DNA from 4 places in the Ruegeria sp. C8 genome. Region 3 is predicted to be linked to each of the others. Evidence: riboswitches for the same ligand, from Rfam matches in the RefSeq annotation. Region 3 holds a riboswitch; each other region holds the start of a gene.
The links. Region 3 has a riboswitch for cobalamin ahead of ACR0KL_RS03335 (DUF1636 domain-containing protein). Riboswitches for the same ligand answer to the same signal wherever they lie in the genome.
Positions count from the first base shown of each region.

Region 1: another riboswitch for cobalamin. It lies ahead of ACR0KL_RS05525 (DUF1636 family protein); the one in region 3 lies ahead of ACR0KL_RS03335 (DUF1636 domain-containing protein).
Region 2: another riboswitch for cobalamin. It lies ahead of ACR0KL_RS21480 (hypothetical protein); the one in region 3 lies ahead of ACR0KL_RS03335 (DUF1636 domain-containing protein).
Region 4: another riboswitch for cobalamin. It lies ahead of nrdH (glutaredoxin-like protein NrdH); the one in region 3 lies ahead of ACR0KL_RS03335 (DUF1636 domain-containing protein).

Region 1 is NZ_JBQFRV010000003.1:41,411-45,618, reverse strand. Features, by position in the region: gene ACR0KL_RS05540 (FecCD family ABC transporter permease) at 1-366, opposite strand, end outside; gene ACR0KL_RS05535 (ABC transporter substrate-binding protein) at 368-1,318, opposite strand; gene ACR0KL_RS05530 (ABC transporter ATP-binding protein) at 1,331-2,107, opposite strand; gene ACR0KL_RS05525 (DUF1636 family protein) at 2,104-2,451, opposite strand; cobalamin riboswitch at 2,558-2,762, opposite strand; gene ACR0KL_RS05520 (hypothetical protein) at 2,797-3,285, opposite strand; gene ACR0KL_RS05515 (hypothetical protein) at 3,282-3,503, opposite strand; gene ACR0KL_RS05510 (D-lyxose/D-mannose family sugar isomerase) at 3,624-4,208, opposite strand, start outside.
Region 2 is NZ_JBQFRV010000025.1:894-5,101, forward strand. Features, by position in the region: partial or broken gene ACR0KL_RS21470 (DNA polymerase III subunit gamma/tau) at 1-873, opposite strand, end outside; gene ACR0KL_RS21475 (phosphatase domain-containing protein) at 1,043-1,546, shown strand; gene ACR0KL_RS21480 (hypothetical protein) at 1,543-1,950, opposite strand; cobalamin riboswitch at 2,039-2,258, opposite strand; gene ACR0KL_RS21485 (alpha/beta fold hydrolase) at 2,419-3,276, shown strand; gene rsgA (ribosome small subunit-dependent GTPase A) at 3,320-4,208, opposite strand, start outside.
Region 3 is NZ_JBQFRV010000001.1:658,235-662,442, reverse strand. Features, by position in the region: gene cobN (cobaltochelatase subunit CobN) at 1-722, opposite strand, end outside; gene cobW (cobalamin biosynthesis protein CobW) at 728-1,783, opposite strand; gene ACR0KL_RS03335 (DUF1636 domain-containing protein) at 1,780-2,160, opposite strand; cobalamin riboswitch at 2,244-2,447, opposite strand; gene ACR0KL_RS03330 (NAD(P)-dependent oxidoreductase) at 2,474-3,544, shown strand; tRNA gene ACR0KL_RS03325 (tRNA-Cys) at 3,584-3,657, opposite strand; gene ACR0KL_RS03320 (protein-L-isoaspartate O-methyltransferase family protein) at 3,879-4,208, shown strand, end outside.
Region 4 is NZ_JBQFRV010000013.1:101,559-105,766, forward strand. Features, by position in the region: gene ACR0KL_RS16835 (DEAD/DEAH box helicase) at 1-1,858, shown strand, start outside; cobalamin riboswitch at 1,947-2,138, shown strand; gene nrdH (glutaredoxin-like protein NrdH) at 2,224-2,445, shown strand; gene nrdI (class Ib ribonucleoside-diphosphate reductase assembly flavoprotein NrdI) at 2,461-2,874, shown strand; gene nrdE (class 1b ribonucleoside-diphosphate reductase subunit alpha) at 2,856-4,208, shown strand, end outside.

The sequences.
Region 1 (4,208 bases), on a different contig from region 3:
CAGGGTCCAGACGCCCAGAACATCGCCTGTCACAGTGATGACCAGAACGGCACCCGCAGCGGCCCCGGACGAAAGGCCAAACAGAAACGGGTCAGCCAGGTCGTTGCGCGTTGTCGTTTGCAAAACGACCCCGACAACACCCAGCCCGGCCCCAATCACCGCCGCAAACAACGCGCGGGGCAGGCGCAAGTCAAAGACAATCCGGTGCAGAGGGGACATGTCGCCCTCAGTCACGCCAGTCCCCAGCCCAATCGCGGTGAAAACCTCGGCCAAGGGGATCGGGGTGGTGCCATAGATCGTCGACAGCAGCAAAAGGGCGGTCAGAATGACCGCCCCCAGCAGGACCGCCTGGCCCGTTTTCGTCATCTCAGCTGTTACCCCGGTGCATCGCCGTTGCCATCTTCTCGATCGCTTCGATGTTTGCCGGTCCCGGTGTCAGCTCTTCGTAGCGCAGGCCGATCCAGCGCTCGTTCTTGACTGCATCGGTCTGCGACATCACCGGATGTTCCTGCAGGAACTTAAACGTATCTGCCGCGCCATTGCCCGTTTGGTAGTCCAGCAGAACAAGGAATTCGGGGTTCGAGGCGGCGACAGCCTCCCACGAGGTGCGGCCCCAGCTTGTGTCCATGTCATGGGTGACGTTGACGCCGCCTGCGGCTGAGATCATCGCGTCGGGAATGGCATATTTGCCAGCGGTAAAGGGCGCATCGGCCGGACCGTCCAGCAGGAAGACACGGGGTTTTTCCAGATCGGCGGTTTTGGCTTCGATCGCGGCCAGTTGGTCTTTCCAGCCCGAGACCAGCGCGTTCGCCTTGTCCTCGACATGCATGACCGTGCCCAGACGCAGAACGTCGTCAAACAGCAGGTCCATGCTGGCTTCGGGACGGTCTTTGTTCAGGTGAATGCAGCTTTCGGTCAGCACCATGGTCTTGATGCCAAAGGGCTCCAGCGTGTCAGGGGTGACGTCCCCGCCGGGTTTCATTCCGTAATACCAACCGGCGAAGAACATGTCGGGTTCGACCGCGACGAGGTTTTCGACCGTCGGGTATTTCGGAGCGAGTTCGGGAATGTCGCCGCGCTGCGCGTCGAAATCGGGGCTGGTCTTGTACCAGCCGGTGATCCCGGTCAGGCCAACGATGCTATCCTGAAGGCCCAGTGCAAAGGCCATGTCGGTCATGTTCATATCATGAACCACGATCCGCTCGGGCTTGCTATCGAACACCAGAGGTTCACCGCAATTGTCGACGGTGATCTCTTGCGCGGCAGCGCCGCCCGCCAGCGCGCTTAAGACCGCAGCGGACAAGAGTTTCAGTTTCATCAATCTCTCCTGTTAAGATGAAAGCTTTCGTTTTCGGATGTCCAGCGCGGGGATCACGCGTCCTTCGTGCTGGAAACACAAATAGTCAACACCAAAAGTCTCGCGCACGCGGTCCGGCGTCAGAACTTCGGAGACCGGGCCGAAGGCCGTCAGTTGCGCGTTCTTCATCAGGGCGACGTGGCTGGCGAATTCGGGGATCATGACTAGATCGTGGACGATCATCACAACCGTCACGCCCAACTCGGCGACCAGAGACAGCATGTGCCCCTTGGCATCCGGGTCCAGATGGTTGGTCGGTTCGTCCAAAAACAGCAGCGAGGGGTTCTGCGCCAAAGCCCGTGCGATATGAGCGCGCTGGCGCTCTCCGCCGGACAGTTTTGCCATCTGTTTGCCGGCCAGATGGGACAGCTCGGTGGTGTCGAGCACGCGCTGCAGGTCCGTTTGAAGAGCTTCTGCGGATTTGTCGGCCCTGATCGGGATTTGCCCAAGGGCCACATAGTCGCGCAGGTGCAGCCGCCCGTCGGGTACTTCCTGCTGGCCGACAACGGCAATCCGTCTGGCCCGCTCCAGCGAGGACAGTTTCCGCAGGCTTTGATCCTGAATACGCACATCGCCTAGCGCCAGTTTTGCGACCCCGCACAAGAGGTTGAGCAGCGTCGTTTTGCCCGCCCCGTTCGGGCCAGCGACGGCCAATATCGCGCCTTCCTCAAGCGAGAACGAGGTGTCGCGCAGCAGAACATCGCCGTTCAGGGCGTAATATTCCAGATTTTCAGCGACCAGAAAGCTCATGCCGTGCCCTCCGGTGGCAGGCAGGGCATGCGCGACAGGGTTTTGGTATAGAGCGCCAAAGGACGGGTCGAGGCGCTGGTCCAGCCATTCTCACTGTCGCGAAATTGATGGGCGAACTCAGCCAAAGCGCTCAGATCAGCAGGGGATTGAATGTCGCCGAACAGATATTGCGCCTTGCCATTGGCCTGCAGCCCGACGGTCATCGGGCGATCACACCCGGCCATACAGTCGATCAGGCGTGTCGAGAACCCTTCGGGCAGCTGGCGGTCCAACGCTTCTTTTGCCTCGTGCGCAGGGATCGGCCCATTGCAGGTGCCGCATATCAGGACGAAATGATCAGCCATGGCACGCGTCGCCGACTTGAACGAAAGCCGATTGAAGGCAAAAGCCATGAGTTGCATCAGCACGCAGATGTGCCATCGAGCCTCCTTCCGGGACACCCCGCCCCGGGTTGGTTAAACTGTGATGGCAGGTCTCCTGACTTGCGGGTCATTGCTCGGCCAACCTTCCCGACCTTTGGGGCCAGTGGTTTTGTGGCGTCGCTCTCCGCTTACAGTTGCGGGGGCAGTCACGGCATTGGCCTTTGGGCCGCACCGTATTCCCATTTTCATCCCTCAGACACAGGCCGTCGGGAACCATCCAGAGCAGCTAGTCTGCTCACGCTCCTATTGTCAAGCACAGGAATCGCGCTAGCGGACCACACGCAGGATCGGCCTGCGCGCGGGTTGGCCCGGTCCGACGCCATTTGTCGGGAACTGGCTAGCCAGGGTCAAACCGGCCTGTATCAGATGGGCGTCCGGATAGCCTCCGGTCAATTCGTTCAAGGCATCGCGCGCTGCCGGAGTTTCGTCGCGGCGCATGTGATGCAGCATCCGGAGCAGGGCGTGCTCGTCACATGTCAGTTCTTGCCGTGTTTCAGCACAAAGCGGGTCTTTGAAGGCCAGACCCAGAGGGCGGGTGTGTAGCGTGGCCTTGATAATCTTGAAGACCAGATGCGCCAGAACAAGCCCCTGATCGCGCCCCCAACGCTCGGTCGCTACCGAAAAGGCATGTTGCCAAGCCTGTGTTTCCGGCTCTGTGAAGCTGAGGATGAAGTGCCGCATGACAGGCAGCAAACCGCGTTCGAAACCGTCAAATTCGATGCGGGGCAGTGTGTGGTTGGATGCCGAGTGTTTCATGCGCGTTCCCTTTTGGGGTCGAGGGCTTTCGCGGCCAATGGGTGGACGTTTTGCGGAAGCGTATTGGGATCAACTGGCGTTTCAAGACGCGGTGATGCAGCGCGGACGGAAAAGCTGAGATCAGCCTCAATCGCCTGCCTCAGTTTTGGTTTCAATGCGCAGCCATGGCGACTGGCAACAGCGTCCATGGCCAACAGATCGGCGAGGGATTTTCGCATGTCAGGTTTTCTTTCGGTCGCAAAAATGGGACCGGGCGATGATTCCAACGGAATCTGACTGGGTCAGCCATTAACTGACTAAATTAGTCAGAAAATGCAAGCGCGAAATTCTTAATGAAGTCAGTAGTCGGCAACCAACAGGAAATCCGGCGCTGCATCTTCTTCGATTGTTGCAAAGCGGGGGATCGGGTCTTCAAATACGTTGTCCGTCCGGTCGTCATTCACGGTTGAGACTTCGCCAATCAAGCAATCCCCACCTTCCGCCCAGAAGGCATGCCAGATGCCGGGCATCAAGGTCACGCTCTGACCTGGCTTCAGGCGCAGATGCTCTCCGGGCCCTATGGTGACAGGGCAGGCATCGCTGGGAACAGTGACTGGGGTATCCCGGTCGATACCGCCATCGGGGTCCGAGGCATAGATTTCCATAACCAGATCGCCGCCGCCTCGGTTGATGATGTCCTCGGCTTTGACGATATGGCGGTGCATCGGCGACAGCTGTTTGTCGCGAGAGATCAGCAGCTTTTCGGCATAGAGCATACCGCGCCCCCGGCTCAGATCGCTGACGTTGCCGTTGCGCAGGGTGAACAGGAACAACCCAAGTTCATCGAACTTGCCTTGACCATAGTCGGTGATATCCCAACCTAGCCCATGGGCACGGATACTTTCCGCCTGAGTGTTGCGCATCTGCTCAGGTGTCCAATCTGC
Region 2 (4,208 bases), on a different contig from region 3:
GGCCAGTGGGTCAGCCCCTTCGGCGTATTGGCCACCAAGCTCGGTCAGCGCCCCAGCTGCATCGCCCCGCAGGATCATGTCCATGAGGTCCAGAACCCGGCCACGATCCGCGAGACCCAGCATCGCGCGGACTTGATCTGCCGTCGTCTCTCCGGCCCCATGCGAGATCGCCTGATCCAATAATGAGGTCGCGTCGCGAGCAGATCCCTCGGCAGCACGGGTGATCAGCGCCAACGCATCCTCGGCAATCTCAGCGCTTTCAGCAGAGGCGATCTTGCGTAGCAGGCCGATCATATCCTCGGGTTCGATCCGGCGCAGGTCGAAGCGTTGGCAGCGCGACAGAACCGTGACGGGAACCTTGCGAATCTCGGTTGTGGCAAAGATGAACTTCACATGCGCCGGCGGCTCCTCGAGCGTCTTGAGCAGCGCGTTGAAGGCGCTGGTCGACAGCATGTGGACCTCATCGATGATGTAGATTTTGTAGCGGGCCGAGGCAGCGCGGTAGCGAACACTGTCGATAATCTCGCGAATATCATTGACGCCGGTGCGGCTGGCGGCGTCCATCTCCATTACGTCGACATGACGGCCCTCAATGATGGCGACGCAGTGCTCACATTGGCCGCAAGGCTCGGTCGTGGGTCCGCCAGTTCCGTCCGGTCCGATGCAGTTCATGCCTTTCGCAATGATCCGTGCGGTCGTGGTTTTACCGGTTCCGCGAATGCCTGTCATGACAAAGGCTTGCGCGATGCGATCCGCCTCGAACGCGTTTTTGAGCGTGCGGACCATCGCATCCTGACCCACCAGATCGGCAAAGGTTTCCGGGCGGTATTTTCGGGCGAGAACCTGATAGGCGGGGCTGTCTGAGTCGGTCATGTCTGCTCTGGCGGATTCGGAACGTCACCGCAGCGTAGAGGCCTGCGCCGCCCGCGTCCACATGAGTTGAAGAACGATTTTGTTTTGGAAACCGGCGCGTCAGGGGTACACTCTGCAGATTGTGAATCAAGCCTAAAGTCAGGATCAACGCTTCCGGGGGGATGCTGTCATGACGAATTTGGTCATTCATGCTTTGCAAGTGGGCGGGGGCACACTTGCCCTAACGTCGATGCCGGGAAAGGGCGGCGACTATGCAGGCGACCTTGAAACGATTGGAGATTGGAGGCCGGGGCTCGTGCTTTCGATGACAACCGAGGCCGAGCTGGTCCAGTTTGGAGCCCGCGATTTTGGCCGCGACGTTCAGGGGCGCGCCAGCCGCTGGGTGCATCTGCCGATTCAGGATTTCGGCGTGCCACCGTCAGAGGTTGATGCGCAATGGCCCGATGTTAGTGCCGCGGCGCGGCAGGCTTTGTCTGGCGGAGGGCGCGTGCTTGTCCATTGTCAGGGCGGATGTGGTCGCTCTGGCATGGTTGTGTTGCGGTTGATGATCGAATGCGGCGAGGCTCCAACCCAAGCGCTGGATCGGTTGCGCAAGCTACGCCCCTGCGCGGTCGAAACCGATGCGCAGAAGCACTGGGCCACCTTGCCCGCCCGAGCTTTGGCAGACTCCTAAGCCGACAGTTGCAGTTCCGCCGGGGTCGTTTTGCTCGGCGCAATCACTGATGCCTCGAGCATGGCGCAGGGCAGGGATGTCATCGCTGCGCTAGGCAGGCTGCTCGTTTCGGTTCCGAACATAAGGTCGGCGTAGCGATGGAGGGTCTCGCTGTCGGCATTAGGGTCCGCTCCGCAATAGACCCGCACCCGAGACTGGCTGGCCCGAAACCGGGCGTGGCAGCCGTCCGTGCAATGGGTCAGGTCGCTGCTGCCTTCGATTTCGAAATCCGATGTGGTCGCCGGACCGGCTTGGTCCAGTGCGTCAACCATCGAACGCGCCAGCCGTGCCAATGCAGGGCAAGTCTTGCCGGTATGTTGGCAGATGGTTGCTGAGAACCTATGTGTCTTCGTCTTCCAGATCATCCTGCGCCCTCCGCGCGGTGGACAGGGGCTGGGATCAGGTGGGGCAGATAGGGTCTGTCACGGCCTGCCCGGACACCCCGCCCGAGTTTGGGTTATGTTGACGATGGCAGGTCTCCTGACTTGCGGGTCATCGCTTTGCCGACCTTCCCGGCCTTTCGGCCAGTGGATCTTCGACATCGCTCACCGCTTACAGTTGCGGGGGCAGTCGCGGATTTGGTTCGTCCCGAGCAAGCCGGGGAAAACCGCACCGTGTTCCCTTTTCATCCCGACTTCTTGTGAAAGCCGGGAACCATCGGACCATCGCTAGCGTTCATAACCATTCTGAGTCAAGTTGAACTTTCTGCGCTGCGGAAAGACGATCCGCAAAGTGGACGCGTGGTCAAGCGGGATCGCAGTTGACTTGCATGGGCTGTCTGGGGTCAAGTTGCAATGTGAACTCATCAGTTCAGTTTTCCACCGAGGATGCCCATGCTGGATGCAAACCAAACAGTGCTGATCGAAGATGTTCAGATCCCGGTGGGGGATGGTGCCCTGTCCGGGCGGATCTACCGGCCCGTGGCGCAGCCCGAAACCGTAGTGGTGGTCAACAGCGCGACAGGGGTTCCGCGAGACTACTACAAGCATTTCGCACAATGGTTGGCCTCGGATCGTGATATCGCCTGTCTGATCTACGACTACCGGGAATTCGGGCATTCGAAATCGGGCCCACAGCGTCGGTCGAAGATTTCGATGGCCGATTGGGCGTTGCAGGACATGCCCGCCGCGCGGGCCGAGATGCGCCGACGGTTCCCGCTGTCGCAGCAATGGTCAGTTGGTCATTCGCTTGGAGGGATGCTGGGGCCAGTGCAGCCGGATATCGACAAGATTGATCGCATGATCTGCGTCTGTTCTGGCCTTGTGAAGTTGGGCGATCATCCTTGGCCGTACCGCGCTCTGGCCGGGTTGTTCTGGTATGGGCATGTGCCTCTGGTCGTGAGCGGCCTGGGGTATTTGCCGGGCAAGGCACTTGGGTTTGGAACAGACCTACCGCCTAAGGTCTATTGGCAATGGCGCAAATGGTGCACCGCGCCGCAAAGCTATCTGCCCGAGATCGGAGACACACTGCCGCAAGCTACGTGGCAGGATGCTGACGTTCCCGTCGACCTTTTTGCCTTCACAGATGATGAGATGGTCCCAGAAGCTGCCGTTTGGCGGTTGGCCGAGCTTTATGGTCCAAAAGCACGCCGTCACCTGTTGTCACCGGAAGAGTTTGGTGTTCGGGAGATCGGCCATATCGGTGTGTTTGCCCGCCGAAATGCGGTGCTCTGGCCACGATTGATCGCTTGATGGGGGGCGCCGGCGGACCGACGCCCCTTTTTCAGCCCGTGTTTCAATCGCCGCGCCGCGCGGATTTTCCGTGCATCGCAGATCGGACCATCTTGCCGAAAGCCTTGTCGCGTGCCCGCGCCTCGGCCACGGTCTCAGAGTTGCGCTGATCCTCGCGCCTCAGCTTGCGCCAGCGTTCCAACCGATCTGCATCCAGTGTGCCTGCTTCAATCGCCGCCTGCACAGCGCAACCGGGCTCGGCCTCATGCTGGCAATCCGAGAACCGGCAGGTTTGGGCCAGCTCCAGAATGTCCGAGAACACTTCGTCCACCCCGTCCTGCGCGTCGAGCAGGCGCAGGGCGCGCATGCCGGGGGTGTCGACCAGCCAACCGCCATTTTGCATCGGATGTAAGGCGCGAGACGTCGTGGTGTGGCGGCCTCGGGCGTCATCCTCGCGGATTGTGGCTGTTGCCTGATCCTGCCCGGTCATTCCGTTGGCGAGCGTTGTTTTGCCAACCCCGGATGACCCGACCAAAGCCGCTGTCTGACTCGCCGGACACCATGCCAGAACCTGCTGCAGGTCTAACGCTTCATGCGCGTTGACCGTCAGGACTGTCAAAAACGGTGCCAGCGCTTCGGCCTGCTTGGCGTAGGCTGCGGGGTCCGAGCAGCTATCTGCTTTGGTCAGGACCACGACAGGATAGCAGCCCGCCTGATGCGCCAGTGCCAGATACCGTTCGAGCCGGGGCACATTGAAATCCGCATTGCACGAGCTGACGATGAACAGCACGTCAACATTGGCTGCGATCAGTTGCGCCTCGGCTCCGGTTCCGGCAGCACGGCGTTGCAACAGGCTGCGCCGGTCAAGCAGATGCTGAACGCGATTCTTGTCATCGGCCAGCACCCAATCTCCGACAGCGAAGTCGCCGGTGGAATGACCAGGGGCCAATAGA
Region 3 (4,208 bases):
GAAGGGGCGAAGAGACCTACGGCCTCGAACCCGCGATCTCGCAAGCTGCGGATCACGGTGGCGACAGGGGCCGTGTCCGCCGAGGTCAGATAGGCGCGATAGAAGGTGACGACGATACGTTTTGCGTCGCCCGCAAAGGCAGTCTCAACCGGGATCACGCCGCGATCAGGACACCACGCGCCAGATTCGGGCAGGGTTTTAGCCCCCATAACAGGGCCGGCATAAAGCCCCGCCGCCAACGCCATCTGCGCCAAGGCGGCCTGTGCCGCGACTTCGCCGCCTGTGTCGCAGAGATGTGCCAGACGGCGCAGGGTCGAGACGGGCAGGGTGGAATAGTCATCCAGCCGCGGGTCCTCACGCCCGTCGGCGGGTAGGACGGCCAACGCGATGCCCTTGGCCTTCGCCAGCGACAGCACTTGCTGCAGCCCGTAAGCCCAGTAAGGCACGCCGCCAATCAGGCGGATCAGAATGCCCTTCGCACCCTCCAGCGTCTGCTCCACGTAGGTGTCGACGGACAGAGGATGTTTCAACGCCGTCAGGTTCGCCAACCGCATCGTGGGCATACGCCCATCCGGCCCGCCACCGCGATGCCAGCCCGCCGCGAAAGCGCCAAGGTCGCTGTCCGAGAAGGACAGCACCACCAAATCCGCCGGGCTCTGGCCCAGATCGGTTGGGATTTCCGTTTCTTCTAACCCGTGGCTTTCGCGGAAGACGACGTGCATGGGCCTTACTCGGCGGCCTCGGTCACACCCGCGAGGATATCGCGGATTTCCGCTTCTTTGATATCGTCATGCTCGGCGATCACCACCATGCGCGAGCGGCGTTCCTCACCGGGGCCCCATGGACGGTCGTATTGATGACGCACACGGGCACCCACGGCCTGCACCAGCAGGCGCATCGGCTTGCCTTGCACGGCGGCATAGCCTTTGACGCGCAGGATGTTCAGCTCATTGGCCAGACGTTCGATCTTGGCGACCAAATCGGCAGGATCGGACTGTTCCGGCAGATCAACGATGATGCTTTCGAAATCGTCATGCTCGTGATCGTGGTGACCGTCGTGATGCGAAGGACGAGCGTCCATGTCATCCTCGGCTGCGGCCTCAAGACCCAGAACGACGCGCACATCCACGGCGCCTTCGGCCACTTCGACAACGGGCAGCGGGCGAGGGGCCTCGGCGGCAATGATCTCTTTGGCTTTTGCCACGCCTTCGGGACCGGCCAGATCAGGCTTGGTCAGCAGGATGATATCGGCGCAGGAAATCTGATCCTCAAACACCTCGGATAAGGGCGTTTCATGGTCGATCGAGTCATCAGCCATGCGCTGAGCGTCCACCGCTTCGACATTCGGAGCAAAGCGACCAGCGGCGACGGCCTCGGCATCGGCCAGCGCGATCACGCCATCAACAGTGATTTTCGATCGGATATCGGGCCAGTCGAACGCCTTCAGCAGCGGCTTGGGCAGGGCGAGGCCCGAGGTTTCGATCAGGATGTGATCGGGGCGCGGCTCCAGCGCCATAAGGGCTTCGATGGTCGGGATGAAATCATCGGCCACAGTGCAGCAGATGCAGCCGTTCGCCAGTTCCATGATGTTTTCCGCCGGACAATCCGGGATCGCGCAGGATTTCAGGATATCGCCATCGACGCCGACATCGCCGAACTCATTAACAACCACGGCCAGACGCTTGCCTTGCGGGTTCTGCATCAGGTGCTTAACGAGAGTTGTTTTGCCCGAGCCCAAGAAGCCAGTGATCACGGTGACGGGGAGTTTTTCCAAGTTGCTCATTTCAGGGCTCCAATCGGGGGAATACGGGCTGCGCAGTTTTTGCGGAAGTGTTCAGGGCGCTCACGCCATTTGACCAAGCCGTCCTCGGTCGCGAGGTACTTGGTGGCGCCGTCCACGATCACGTCGACATGGTCGGTTTCGTTCAGATGTTCATAGACGAAGGTCCAGCGTTCCGGGCCGCCACGCAGCACGATGGAACAGCCCTCGTTGCAGTTGGATAAACACTCCACGGCTTTAAGGGTTATCCCTTCCGGCAGGTCCGCCTGTTCAAGCGCCTTGTGCAACAGGGTGCCGGGGCGTTTCGCGTCGTCTTCAACGGGCAGTCCGCGACGACAGGTGGTGCAAACCAGCAATTCGACCGGAGCGGTCTCGGTCATGTCTCTCATCCCCCCAAATCCTCATCGTGGGGGACGGGGTTTCATGCGGGTCCCTTGACCCGACACCGGAACACCCCGTCCGGTTTCATCTTCGGGCGCTGGCAGGTCTCCCGGCTTGCGGATGTCAGAGGCGTCCTCTGTCGGATGTCCCGCCTTCCCGGCTTTGCGCCAGTGGCTCGGGCACCCTCTCCGGTCACGGTCGCGGGGGCGGCTGCGTTTGGCGGAAAACCCGTTGACGCATTCCCTTTTCATCTGCTCTCACAGACACCAACAGGAGGCTCATGCGGCACCGACCCTCAGCTTGTCAAGCGCGATGCAGTCCAGACCGCTGTGGTGCGTTGAAAAGCGACCTGCCAGCGTCGCTAGGCGGCATGAATCGGGCGCTGAGGCGTGGTCGCATGGCCTTAGGGCGCAAACGGAGGCGAAATCCATGAAAGTAGGTTTTATCGGGCTTGGGAATGTGGGCGGCAAGCTGTCGGGGTCATTGCTGCGTAATGGAATCGACCTGACGGTTCATGACCTGAGTTCCGATCTGGTTGAGGCCTTCGTCGCGCAGGGGGCCAAAGCGGCTGATAGCCCGGCCCAGATGATGCGCGATTGCGATGCCGTGATCACCTGCCTGCCGTCGCCTGCGGCTTCGGACGCGGTGATGCAAGAGATGCTGCCCGAGGTTGGTCCAGGTAAGATCTGGATGGAGATGTCCACCACCGACGAGGCTGAGGTCAAGCGGTTGGGGGCTTTGGTTTTGGAGCGCGGAGGGGCCGCAGTCGATTGCCCTGTCTCGGGTGGCTGTCACCGCGCGGCGACGGGCAATATCTCGATCTTCGCTGGCTGCGACCGCGACACGTTCGAACTTATCTTGCCCTTCCTGACCACCATGGGGCGGCGCGTTCTGCACACCGGAGAGCTCGGCTCGGCCTCGGTTCTGAAGGTGCTGACCAACTATCTTGCCACGGCCAACCTGATCACCTGTGCCGAAGCGCTGGTCACCGCCAAGGCCGCCGGTATGGATTTGAACACCACCTATGAGGCCATCAAAATCTCGTCAGGGACCTCGTTCGTGCACGAAACGGAAAGCCAGGTGATCCTGAACGGTTCGCGCGATATTTCGTTTACGATGGATTTGGTGAAAAAGGATATCGGCCTCTTTCAGGACGTCGCCGACCGCGCCGGTGTTCCGCTGGAAATCAATCCGGTGATGATCAAGATCTTTGAGGATGGCATCGCCCGGTTTGGCGAGCGTGAGTTGTCGCCAAACATCATCAAACGCCTGGAGGAGGCCACGGGCTTGGACATCCGCGCACCGGGTTTTCCTACGGAAATGCAGGACGATGAGCCGGAAGAACCAGGGTACGAGGTTGTGCCTCAGGGGCGTTCCTCCTGAAAACTGATTTCCGAAGACGGTATTTAGAGGAAGGGGATGTGGAGGCGAGTACCGGAATCGAACCGGTGTACACGGATTTGCAATCCGCTGCGTCACCACTCCGCCAACTCGCCTTTTCAAGTAAAATCAAATACTTGCCGTGGTGTGGTGGGCGTTTTAGCAGCTTTCATCGGGGGCGTCCAGAGGATTGCCGTCGATTTTGGGCCGCAAATCAATATTTGTGGGCGGCCGGTCTAAACGGATCGTGAACCAGGCTTGCGGCATCTGGGCCGTTGTCGAGACAGGTCGAGTGTGGCACAAGCCATTTATCCAAGGGATTGAAAAGAGAGATCAGATGTCAGATTTCGCAGCCCGGCGCCGCACCATGGTTGATACGCAGGTACGACCCTCGGATGTGACCAAGTTTCCAATTATCGACGCGATGCTGTCCGTTCCGCGTGAAAGCTTTGTGCCAACTGCACAGCGCGAAGCGGCCTATGTCGAAGGGTTGATCGATCTGGGCAACAACCGCTGCATTCTTGAGCCGCGCACTCTAGCCAAGATGTTGGATGCGCTGAATATCTCCAATGAAGAAATGGTCCTCGATATCGCGTCGGCCTACGGGTATTCGACCGCAATCGCCGCTCGAATGGCGCAGCTGGTGGTAGGCGTCGAATCCGACGAA
Region 4 (4,208 bases), on a different contig from region 3:
CGCCCTTGATCGCAAAGGGTATGACACGCTGACCCCTGTCCAAACCGCCGTATCCGCGCCCGACTTAGAAGGTCGCGACATGTTGGTTTCGGCACAGACCGGATCGGGGAAAACCATTGGCTTCGGCCTTGCCATCGCCCCGACCATACTGGGCGACGTGGATGTATTCGATGGGGCTGGCGCGCCTTTGGCGCTGGTCATCGCGCCGACGCGTGAATTGGCGATGCAGGTCAAACGCGAATTGGCATGGCTTTATGCGGATGCAGGCGCGTTCATCGCGTCCTGTGTCGGCGGCATGGATATGCGAGACGAGCGGCGGGCGCTGGCCCGTGGCGCGCATATCGTGGTCGCAACGCCGGGCCGCCTGCGCGACCATATCATGCGCGAGTCGATTGACCTGACTGCTGTGCGCGCCGTGGTTCTGGATGAAGCCGATGAAATGCTCGACCTGGGCTTCCGCGAAGATCTTGAGTTCATTCTGGAACAGACACCGTCCGAGCGTCAGACACTGCTGTTTTCCGCGACGGTTCCCCGCGCCATCGCCTCCCTCGCCGCGCGGTATCAGCACGATGCCGAGCGGGTCAGCACCGTCAGCGAGCGCACACAACATGCCGATATCGAATACCGCGCGATGAACGTGGCCCCGCGCGATGGTGAGAATGCAATCATCAACGTGTTGCGGTTCTACGAGGCCCCCAACGCCATCATCTTCTGCAACACCCGCGCCATGGTCAGCCGCCTGACGGCGCGGCTGTCGAATCGTGGATTCTCGGTCGTGGCCCTGTCCGGCGAGCTGACGCAAAGCGAACGTTCGAACGCGCTACAAGCCATGCGCGACGGACGCGCCCGCGTCTGTGTGGCGACCGATGTGGCCGCGCGCGGCATCGACCTGCCGAACCTTGATCTGGTGATCCATGCGGAACTGCCGAACAGCCATGAAACGCTGCTGCACCGCTCGGGGCGAACCGGACGCGCCGGGCGGAAAGGCGTCAGCGCGCTGATCGTACCGCCTGCATCGTTCAAAAAGGCGCAACGCCTGCTGAAATTCGCTAAGCTGACCGCCGAGTGGGGGTCTGCGCCCTCGGCCGACGAGGTTCAGGCGCAGGATATGCAGCGGATTTTCAGCTCGGATGATTGGACCGTGGATGTGACCGAGGGGGAAAGTGCTCTGGTCGACGATCTGGTCTCGCGCTTTTCGCCGCAACAGCTGGCGGCGGCCTATCTGCGTCAATACGGGCGCAAGCACTCCGCCCCCGAAGAGCTGAGCGACACGCCGGATGCAGCGGCAAAACCGAACGTGCCCTTTGGCCCAAGCGTGTGGTTTTCGCTGTCGGAGGGACACAACGAAAACGCCTCGCCTCGCTATTTGCTGCCCATGTTGTGTAAGGCGGGCAAGATCACCAAAGACGATATCGGCGCGATCCGCATTGCTGACACAGAAAGCTATATCGAGATTCGCGAAAGCAGTGTCGAAGGTTTCCTGAAGGCCATCGGCCCCAAAATGACGGTCGAAGGCACCAAGACCATCGTGCAACTGGACGCGCCGCCCGCCCTTTCCGGTGGTGGCCGCAAAGGCCCCAAGCGCGACTTCAAAGGCAAGAAGCGCCCCGAACGTGCTGAACGCCAGGCCCGCGCGGCTGAGCCTCAACCCGCAAAACCACACCGGAAACCGGCCGAGAAACCCAAGCCCGAAACGCGCCCCAAACGGGAAGAGGTGCCCTCGGGCGATCAGCATAAGAAACCCGCGCGCCGTCCGAAAGGCCCGCCTCCGCCCAAAGGCAAGCCAAGCAGCAAGAAAAACCGCGCGCGGGCGGCTGCGATGAAGGGTGGCAACGCGATGCCCAAGCGGAAAAGGTAGACCGCCTTAGCGCACGTGGCTGGTTGTGCAAGCGAAGAAATTTATTTTCTTCGCCACACCATATATTGACAACATGCCACCACCAACCCCAATATGGTGTTGCTTCGGTTCTTTCGATTCCTGTTGAAAGCTAAGAGGGAAACCGGTGAAAAACCGGCGCTGCCCCCGCAACTGTAAGCGGAGAGTTCGACTGAATACGCCACTGAAAGCGTGCTTTTGGGAAGGCCAGTTCGAACGTCAATCCGCGAGCCAGGAGACCTGCCGTAAGCAAAGAAAGAGAACCGCGAACGGAGGGTTCGGGGGCGTGTTCAGGGGTCATTTTGCCCGCAGCGTCCTCGGCATTCATTAAAAGGACAGAGGACGACATGAGCATTACCGTATATTCCAAACCCGCATGCGTACAATGCACCGCCACCACCCGCGCGCTGGATGCAAAAGGCATCACCTATGACGTCATCGACCTGACCCAGGACGACAGCGCCATGACCCATGTGACCGAGTTGGGCTATCGTCAGGCCCCTGTCGTTGTGGCAGGTAGTGATCACTGGTCGGGTTTCCGCCCGGACATGATCGCCCAACTGGCCTGACCCATGGCCGCGCCGATCCCGGCGCTGGTCTATTTCTCATCGAAATCCGGAAACACCCACCGCTTTGTCTCGCGGCTGGGCCTGACCTCTTTCCGCATTCCGAATGGAATGGACCCGCTGCCTGACCCCGGACACCCTTACGTGCTGATAAGCCCCACCTATGCCGATGGCGAAGGGCGCGGGGCGGTTCCGAAACAGGTGATCCGGTTCCTGAACAACCCGGACAGACGTGCCGGGATCGTTGGGGTGATCGGCACAGGCAACCGCAATTTCGGTGCGACCTACGCTTTGGCCGGTCGCATCATCGCCCAGAAATGCAACGTACCGCTGCTCTACACGCTCGAGCTGGCCGGAACAGAGACCGACATCGCCCGCGTCCGCGCCGGGCTGGAAAAACTAGGGAGACACCTATGCTCGACAGCAGCGTAAACGAGCAGGACTACCACGCGTTGAACGCGATGCTGAACCTCTACGATGGTGAGGGAAAGATCCGGTTCGATGCCGATCGTATGGCCGCGCGGCAGTACTTCCTGCAGCACGTCAACCAGAACACCGTGTTCTTCCACTCGCTGGACGAAAAGCTCGGGTATCTGGTTTCCGAGGGCTATTATGAAGAGGCCATTCTGGACCAGTATTCCAAGAACTTCATGCGTAAGATCTGGGATGCGGCCTATGCCAAGAAGTTCCGGTTCCCGACCTTTCTGGGCGCGTTCAAATATTACACCTCTTATACGCTGAAAACCCGTGACGGGCAGCGGTTCCTGGAACGCTATGAGGATCGCGTCGTCATGACCGCGCTGGCGCTGGCACGCGGTGATGAGGCGCTGGCCCTGTCCTTCATGGAAGAAATCCTCGACGGCCGCTTCCAGCCCGCCACGCCCACCTTCCTGAACGCGGGCAAAGCCTCACGCGGGGAGTTGATCTCGTGCTTCCTGCTGCGGCTTGAGGACAACATGGAGAGCATCGGACGCGGCATCAACTCGGCCCTGCAACTGTCCAAACGCGGTGGAGGTGTAGCGCTGCTGCTGACCAACATCCGCGAGCACGGCGCGCCGATCAAGGGCATTGAGAACCAATCCTCCGGCGTGATCCCGGTGATGAAACTGCTGGAGGACAGCTTCTCTTACGCCAACCAACTGGGTGCGCGGCAAGGCGCGGGTGCGGTCTATCTGAACGCGCACCACCCGGACATCATGCGCTTTCTCGACACCAAGCGCGAAAACGCGGATGAGAAAATCCGTATCAAAACGCTGAGCCTTGGCGTGGTCATCCCCGACATCACGTTCGAGCTGGCGAAAAAGAACGCCGACATGTACCTGTTCTCGCCGCATGACGTGGAAAAGGTCTATGGCGTGCCGTTCTCGGAAATCTCGGTAAGCGAGAAGTATCACGAGATGGTCGATGACAAGCGCATCCGAAAATCCAAGGTCAATGCGCGTGAGTTTTTCCAGACCATTGCCGAGATTCAATTCGAATCCGGTTACCCCTACGTGATGTTCGAAGACACGGTGAACCGGATGAACCCCATCGCGGGCCGGATCAACATGTCGAACCTGTGTTCCGAGATTTTGCAGGTCAATGAAGCGTCCGAGTTCAACGATGACCTCAGCTATTCGCATCTGGGCACGGATATCTCCTGCAACCTCGGCTCGCTGAACATCGCCAAGACGATGGATGGTGGCGATCTGGGCCGCACTGTTGGCGCTGCGATCCGCGCGCTGACGGCGGTGTCCGAGATGTCGGCAATCGACTCGGTCCCCTCG